Regions from separate parts of the Arthrobacter sp. K5 genome, predicted to be linked through region 1. Evidence: riboswitches for the same ligand, from Rfam matches in the RefSeq annotation. Region 1 holds a riboswitch; the other holds the start of a gene.
The links. A riboswitch is a leader RNA that binds a small molecule or an ion and turns the genes downstream of it on or off. The one in region 1 is predicted to bind cyclic di-AMP.
Positions count from the first base shown of each region.

Region 2: linked by a shared signal. The riboswitch ahead of ABRP34_RS15365 (NlpC/P60 family protein) and the one ahead of ABRP34_RS18050 (hypothetical protein) in region 1 are both predicted to bind cyclic di-AMP.

Region 1 is NZ_CP159279.1:3,956,031-3,960,207, forward strand. Features, by position in the region: gene ABRP34_RS18045 (bifunctional glycosyltransferase family 2/GtrA family protein) at 1-968, opposite strand, end outside; gene ABRP34_RS18050 (hypothetical protein) at 1,281-2,177, opposite strand; cyclic di-AMP (ydaO/yuaA leader) riboswitch at 2,183-2,346, opposite strand; gene ABRP34_RS18055 (HAMP domain-containing sensor histidine kinase) at 2,441-4,051, opposite strand; gene ABRP34_RS18060 (response regulator transcription factor) at 4,055-4,177, opposite strand, start outside.
Region 2 is NZ_CP159279.1:3,380,362-3,384,538, forward strand. Features, by position in the region: gene ABRP34_RS15360 (GGDEF domain-containing protein) at 1-1,082, shown strand, start outside; gene ABRP34_RS15365 (NlpC/P60 family protein) at 1,315-2,097, opposite strand; cyclic di-AMP (ydaO/yuaA leader) riboswitch at 2,101-2,302, opposite strand; gene ABRP34_RS15370 (SulP family inorganic anion transporter) at 2,447-3,949, opposite strand; gene ABRP34_RS15375 (RelA/SpoT domain-containing protein) at 3,956-4,177, opposite strand, start outside.

The DNA.
Region 1 (4,177 bases):
ACCAGCTGGCCGAACAGGCTGCTGCCCGGGCTTTGCTCCTGGCTGCGTGATGCGGCGGGGAGGGGGCCGCGGGCCAAGGCAGCACGGAGTTCGGCGACGGGGATGCGGCCGGTGACCATGTCTTTGCTGAGCCGGGCGATGCCGCGGACGTCGGCGAGGGCCGTCTGGACGATGTCCACGCTGGAGTTGGGGTCGTCCGTCCAGTCCACCGGCACCTCGTGGACGCGTAGGCCGCACCGTTCCGCGAGGACCAGCAGTTCGGTGTCGAAGAACCAGGCGGTGTCCATGGTGTGTGGGAGGATCTGCTGGGCGATGTCAGCCCGGATGGCCTTGAAACCGCACTGTGCATCACTGAAATGTGCGCCCAGCAGGGACTGCAGCATGAAGTTGTAGCTGCGGGAGATGAATTCGCGCTTCGGCCCGCGGACCACCCGGGAGTTGCGGGTCAGCCGGGTGCCGATGGCCAGGTCCGAGTGGCCGGAGATGAGCGGCGCCAGGAGCGGGCCCAGCGCGGCCAGGTCGGTGGAGAGGTCCACGTCCATGTAGGCCAGGACGGGTGACGGCGAGGCCAGCCAGACTTTGCGCAGAGCGTTGCCGCGGCCCTTCTCCTCGAGGTGCACCACGGTGACCTCACGGAGTTCCCGCGCCACCCGCTCGGCGGCCTTGAGCGTGCCGTCTGTGCTCGCGTTGTCGGCAACGGTGATGCGGAACGAGTGCGGGAACATACCGCGCAGGTAAGCGTGCAGCCGGCGCAGGCACTCCTCCAGGTCGCGTTCCTCGTTGTAGACCGGGATGGTCACGTCCAGCACCGGTACCGCGGTGGCGATGTCGATGGGGGACCGCCGCGTGTGCCTGGTGAGGGTCTGCGCCGGGGCGTGTCCGGCCGCGCCGGTTCCGTGGAGCGCGTGCGGCGGCGTATGCAGAGGTGGGTGCGGCTGGGTTCCTGAGGCCTGGTCAGTGATGGTCATGCATCAACAGTGGCGGCCGCTGTTATGAGGGTTTTAGGGCGAAGCTGTGCACGGGCTGTGGATGTGGCTTCGGCGTTCGCCGGCCGTCATCATCAGCGGTGGTTGCCGCATTTCTGCGCCCCCTGTGTGGTTGTCGTCGGTGCGGTGGACATTGAGGCCTGCATTTCTGCACCACTCTGCCTGCGCGAGGAAGAGCAGGGACGCAGAAGGGCCCCGGATCCTGGCGGATCCGGGGCCCTTGGCACACCTAGGCGGTCACCCTAAAGCGGTGCAGAAATGCTCGCCGTCAGCCGGTGTGGCTGCGGCAACCGGTCAGTACCAGTTGTGGGCGAGGTGGAAGTTCAGAGCACCGCACGGGGAGCCGTAGCGCTCCTTGATGTAGTCCAGGCCCCAGTTGATCTGGGTGCGGTAGTTGGTGCGGTAGTCCGCCCCGGCGGTCGCCATCTTTTCGGCAGGCAGCGACTGGACGATGCCGTAGGCGCCGCTGCTGGCGTTGGTGGCCGTGGTGCGCCATTCCGATTCCTTGGTCCAGAGCCGCTTCAGGCACTGCATCTGGTGGGCGGACCAGCCGAAGGAGCCCAGCTTGCTGGCCGCGTAGGCCTGGGCACCGGCGGGATCATTCAGGGCAACAGGTGCGGCAGCCTTGGCCCTGGCGGCGGCGGCAGCCTTGGCAGCGGCGGCCTTGGCCGCAGCAGCCTTAGCGGCCGCGGCGTTGGCCTTGGCAACCGCGGCGGCGTTGGCAGCGGCGGCATTCTTAGCAGCGGCCGCCTTGGCGGCGGCTGCCTTTGCCGCAGCCGCTTTCGCAGCGGCCGTCTTCGCAGCGGCGGTCTTGGCGGCGGCGGCGGCCTTGGTTGCGGCGGCATCCTGGGACGAGGACTGCGGAGCGATGGACGCCGCGGACGGGGCCGGGAGGGCGGAGATCAGCGACCTGTCGAAGCTCAGCGTCTGCCCGCTGTCAGCGGTGGCCACGGACGATACGGCGGCGGAAGGGGCAGCCTGGTCGGCCGCCTGGCCTGCGGCGCCGACGCCAACGAGCACGGCGGCCGCAGTGGTCAGGACGGCTGCCCGGCGTCCGAAGGTAGGCAGGCCTGCGGCGAAACGGCCAAGTGCAGTCTTGGGCTGGGCAGGATCGGCCCGATGACGTGAAATTTTGCTGCCGGACTGCTTGGAGGCGCGTTCAGGGCGCGCCTGAGTCTTAAATTCAGACATGGTTGATTGCCTCTCAACACCTGCGGAGTTAGCTGTCGGGTTCGGATGAGGTCATCCGGCCGCACGGAAAATTCACGTGTCGGCTTCACCCCAAGGGCTGATGCGGAAAGCCCGGGACTCTGGTTCCCCCGCCTCTGCCTGATCTAGCGGAATCCGGGAAGCGGCAGAGCTGGGCGTCAATCCGGACATGCGGCTCTAGTGGCGGCCGCACTCCATCGACGGTACAGGAGGCTTTTGATTAAGTCACATTTAGGTAACGGGAATCACGAGGCCGGCGCGGCGCCTTGCATGAGCAGCCGGACGGCAAACTCTGTCCGGCCCGGCCGGGATGTGACTTCCACTGTGCCGCCGTGCGCCTCCACGATGGACTGCACGATGGACAGGCCCAGGCCGCTCGTTCCCTCTGCCGAGGCGACCCCCGGTTCTCCCTGTGGATCCGCGGTACGGAGGGCCGTTCCCGCAGTTGCGCCACCGGCCGCAGAACCCTTCGCCGCAGCGGATGCCGGTGCCAGTGGCGGCTGCGCCGGAGTCGCCCGTGACGCGTCTGCGCGGGCGAAGCGAGCGAACACCTTGTCCACGAATTCGGGCGGGATGCCGGCGCCGTCGTCCGTGACCGTAATCACAGCGCTGCCGTCGGCCGACCGCATCACGCCGGTGGTCACCGTGGTGCCGGGCGGGGTGTGCTTGCGGGCATTGGAGAGCAGGTTCACGAGGACCTGGTGCAGCTGTGAGGCATCGCCCCGGACCGACACGGGTTCCTCGGGAAGGTCGAGGTGCCACGCCCGGTCCGGCGCCATGACTTTTTCGTCGCTGACGGTCTCGATGACGAGCTGGGTGAGGTCAACCTCGCTGAGCTTGAGCGGCTGGCCTTCGTCGAGCCGTGCCAGCAGCAGGAGGTCCTCCACCAGGGCGGTCATGCGTTCCGACTGGCTCTGCACGCGTGCAAGGGACCGCTGGCCGTCCGGGGTGAACTTTTCGGTCATGCGCATCAGCTCGGTGTAGCCGCGGATGGCGGTGAGCGGCGTCCGGAGCTCGTGGGAGGCGTCCGCCACGAACTGCCGCACCTTCATTTCGCTTTCCTGCCGCGCTTCCAGCGCGTTGGAGACGTTGTCCAGCATCTGGTTCAGGGCGTGCCCCACGCTGCCCACTTCGGTTCCCGGATGGGCGTTCGACGGCGGGACGCGGACGGCGAGTGCCACCTCACCGGCGTCCAGCGGCAGGCGCGACACCTGGGTGGCCACCTCGGAGAGCTGCTCCAGCGGTTTCATGGTGCGGCGGATGAGCACCGTCCCGGCCAGGCCGATCAGCACGAGTCCGCCCAGCGAGACAATCGTGATGGTCCAGACGAGCGAGGTCAGGGTGCTCTGCTTGTCCGCCAGGGGGAGCCCTGTCACCATGACGTCGCCATAGGGTGTCTGGGCGGCAACCAGCCGGTAGGCGCCGGTGGACAGGGTGCGGTCGACGGGGACGCCGTCGCGGCGCAGAGCCAGGAGAACCTGGTTGTCTGCCGCGGAGAGTGCCTTCCGGGTGGCATCGGAGGCCAGGAATCCTGCGGTGACCTGGCCGGCCTGGATCCTGCCCGCAAGAGTGCCCACACGCTGGCCCCGGCCTTCGAGGGGATCCGGTTTGTAGCCCGAGGCGCCGGGCGGCGGACGGCCAAAGTCCCGGGCCCTGTCAGCGGCCCCGGTGAGCTGCTCGTCGAGCTGGCGTGTCAGAAATGAGTCCATGCTGGCGTAGCTGAACAGGCCGATCGCAGCGCAGATGGCCACGAGCAGCGCCATTGCCACCAGGACCAGGCGGGTGCGGAGATGCCAGGTGCCCGGCTTCAGCCAGCTTCGGCGCTGGGTACGGACTGCACCGGAAAGGTTTGCCACGGCCTACTCTGCCGGCTTGATGACGTAGCCCGCGCCGCGGACCGTGTGGATCATCGGCGGATGCACGGCATCCACCTTCTTGCGCAGATAGGAGATGTACAGCTCGACGATGTTGGCCTGGCCGCC
Region 2 (4,177 bases), 580 kb from region 1:
CGCTGCTGTTCTATTTTTCGACCTTCCGCAGCACCCGCTCGCCCTACAGCGCCTGGTGGTGCGCCGCCCTGCTCCTGTTCCTCTCCGGTTCCGCGTCATTCCTCCTCAACGGCACGCCGCAGCAGGTCTGGGCCAATCCGCTGGGTAATTTCCTGCTGGTGTCCGGCGCGGCAGGGGTCTGGGCCGGGGCGCGTTCCCTCCGGAACCTGAAGCACAATCTGTGGCTGTCCACCGCGCTGCCGGTCATCGCCGGCGCCGCGGCCGGCATCGACAGCCCGGGATCCAATACCTGGGCAGGCGGTGCAGTCTTCCTGGCATCCATGGCCACACTGATCGGCCTGGCCTCGCACGAGCTGTGGCGGCTTGAACCCGGGTACTCCCGGGTGAGGATTCCCATGGCCATCGCAGCGGGCGGGGTGGCCGTCTTCTACTTTTGCCGTCTGGTGGTGTTCCTTATCGAAGGGCCAAGCGGTCCTGTTTTTTCCACCTACTTCGGGTCCGCGGTGACCACCATGGTCACCATGGTGCTGCTGGTGGTGGTTTCCTTCAGCATGGCGGGGCTGAGCACCGAGCAGCAGACGCGGGCGCTCCGAACGGTCGCCACGCAGGACGGGCTGACCGGCCTGCTTAACCGAGGCGCTTTCCTGGAAGCGGCCGCCCAGGAACTGGAACGCAGCAAGGCAGCCAACAGCGGCGGCTCGCTGATCCTCGCGGACCTGGACCACTTCAAGTCGGTCAACGACACCTTCGGCCACGCGGCGGGCGACCTTGCGCTGCAGGCGTTTGCCAACGCGTGCAGCGCGTCGGCCCGGTCCACGGACGTCGCCGGGCGCTACGGCGGCGAGGAGTTTATCCTCCTGCTTCCGGGTGCAGGCCCCAAGAGCGCGGAAATCATCGCGGGCGAAATCAGCAGGAGGCTGGCAGAGCAGCACATACCGGAACTGCTGCGGATGCCGACCGTCAGCTACGGCATTTCCACCTACAATGCGACAACCGCGGACCTCGACGAGGTGATCGCGGCCGCCGACGTCGCCCTCTATGAAGCCAAATCACAGGGGCGGAACCGCACGGTCAGGGGCTGAGGCGGAGCTGTTGCCTTTTTAAGACCCTGCTGCCTCTTAAAGCAGGCACCGGATCCGGAATGCATGGGGGACAATCCGGACCCGGCGATCCTGACTCGCAGCTGGAGACTGCGGTCTTTCATCAGGCATAGCCAGTGTGTTCCACGATCCTTGTAGAAAGGTGGGAGCACCTTGGGGTGGCCGTGTTCCGCCGCCCCCAAGGCAGCGGAACACGGCGGTTTTTCAGCTTTTGCTAGGCCGCGCGAACGAACGTGACGGGGCCGGTGGCAGTGAGCCAGGACAGCGGGTGGGCCATGGTGGCGTTGATGCCGTTCATGCCGCCGCTGATGACCTTGCCGGCGCCGGCGTAGATGGCCACGTGGCCGGACTGGACCACCATGTCGCCGGGCTGCGGGGTGGAGACCACCTTGCCGTGGCTCAGGAACTGCATCGGGGCGAGGTCACCCACGCGGATGCCGGCGGCACCGAGGGCCTTCTCCACCATGGCGGTGCAGTCCTGTGTGATGCCGATCTGGGCGTAGGCCGAAGCCAGCATGGTTGCGTTGACGCCTGCCGCAGCCTGGACGGGGGCCTTCGGCGCGGGAGCCGCGGCCTTGACGGTGACCTTCGGTGCGGCGGCCGGCGCAGCTGCAGCCTTGGCGGGCGCGGCAACCGGGGCGGCGGCGGGTGCCGCGGCCTTCTTCGCTACCGGCTTTTCGACGACGGGTGCTGCCACCACGGGAGCCGGGGCCGACTTGACCGCGGTGCGTTCAAACTCGATCTTGACGCTGGAAGCAGCGTTCAGGGGAGCCTGCACCTGGCTGGCGGCCTCGGGGGCGGCGGCCGGAGCCTGCGCCGGCTGGGCCGGGGCGGCGCCGCCGGCGTTGGCCGCAACGGTTCCCGTGAACGCCAGGCCGGAGGCCGCGAGGATCACGGCTGCCTGGCGGCCGAGACCGGAATTTGCGGAGGCAATGCGGGTGAACGGATTGGAGTGGGCGGCCGCAGCACGGCGGCCAGAAATAAAGCGGAACGACATGAAGAAGCCTCTCCCGATGCCTGCGAGGTGAGCTGTCGGATTCGGATGGGAGGCACCCGGCCGCGGTCCTGAACGTGGTCAGGAACTGTGCGGCTTCACCCCAAGGCCCGCTTCAAGCAGGCCGAAAAGTGGTTTCCCCGTCTCTGCCGGACATGGGTCTTCGGTTGGTTCCTCGGGCTGCGGCAGAGTTAGGCAATCAGCGCGGGAGTGCCTCATCGGTGAAAAAGGCACGTTTTTCACGGTACGGGAGGCTTCGCCAAATGTCACATTAGGGTAACGGGGGTGTGTCGCTTATTCCGCCGCGGCCCGCGTCAGGTAAGGGATCGAGGTCCGATTTGTGTGGTGAACCTCACTCTGCGGCGCGGAGCTTGCCGGCGAGCCGCTCCCGCATCTGGAGGCTGGCCGAGTTGAGGCCGATCAGTTCCACCTCGCGGCCGTGCCTGCGGTATTTCTCCGTGACGGCGTCCAGCACGGCGATGGTGGAGGCATCCCACAGGTGCGAGGCGTGCAGGTCGATCACCACGCCCCCGATGTCCGGCTCGGCGTCGCGGGCGTAGTTGAACTGGGTGTAGAGGTCGTTGGAGGAGGCGAAGAACAGTTCGCCGTCCACGGTGTAGGTGGCCACCGTCCGGCCGTTGAGCTCCACTTCCGTCCGCTCCACGGTGGCGAAATGGGCCACCCGGCGGGCGAACATCGCCATCGCTGCCAGCACCCCCACCCCGACGCCGATCGCCAGGTTGTGCGTGACCACCACCGTGCCGACAGTGATCAGCATGACCGCGGTTTCTGATTTGGGCATCCGCCTAAGCGTTGCCGGTGCAACAGAGTGCCAGTCGAACGTGATGGCCGAGACGAAGATCATCACCGCCACCAGCGCCGCCATGGGGATGAGGCCCACGATGTCACCCAGGGTCACCACCAGTACCAGCAGGAAGACGCCCGCGAGGAACGTGGACACCCGGCTCCGGGCGCCGGAGCCTTTGACGTTGATCATCGTCTGCCCGATCACGGCGCAGCCGCCCATGCCGCCCAGGAAGCCTGTGACGATGTTGGCTACGCCCTGTCCCCAGGATTCGCGGGTCTTGTTGGAGCGGGTATCGGTGATGTCGTCCACCAGTTTGGCTGTCATCAGGGATTCCAGGAGCCCCACGAGCGCCATGGACAGCGAGAACGGTGCGATGGTCTGGAAGGTTTCCCACGTCAGGGGCACATTCGGGATGAAGAGTGTGGGCAGGCTTTCCGGCAGCTGGCCCTTGTCCTGGACGGTGGGGACGTCGATCCCGGCCATCACGGCGAGGGCCGTCAGGAGGACGATAGCCACCAGCGGTGACGGCACCGCCGTCGTAATGCGGCGGAGGCCGACCACGATCAGCAGGCCGGCGGCCACCAGCGGGTAGACGGGCCACGGAACGCCGAGCAGTTCCGGCAGCTGGGCCATGAACACGAGGATGGCCAGCGCGTTCACGAAGCCCACCATCACCGAGCGCGGGATGAAGCGCATGAGCCGGGTGACGCCCAGGACGGCGAGCAGGATCTGGAAGACCCCGGCAAGGATTACCGCGGCGATCAGGTGGTCCAGTCCGTGGCTGCGCATCAGCGGCGCGATCACCAGGGCGACGGCGCCTGTTGCGGCCGAGATCATGGCGGGCCGGCCGCCCACGAAAGAAATGGTGACCGCCATGGTGAAGGAGGCGAACAGTCCGATCCGGGGGTCCACGCCGGCGATCACAGAGAACGCGATGGCTTCAGGAATGAGGGCGAGGGCCACCACCAGTCCGGCGAGGGCCTCGGTCTTGAGGCGCCGCGGGGAACGGAGCGTGGCCCGGACGGACTGGAGCTGTTCGGGCTTCATGAAACTCTATTTCTTGGTCTGGCGGTAGCGCTCGATCTGCTTCAGCCGCCGCAGGAGGCTGTCGCGCCGCGGGTGGGGAACGGCGTCGGGCGCCTCAGCGGTGAGGTCGATGTGTTTGGTGCCGTACTGCCACAGCAGGAGGTCATCCAGCAGGCGGTCCGGTCCGGGGGAGTAGCGGTGGTCCAGGGCCCGGCGGACCTCGGTGATCCGGTTGGCGCTGAGCAGTCC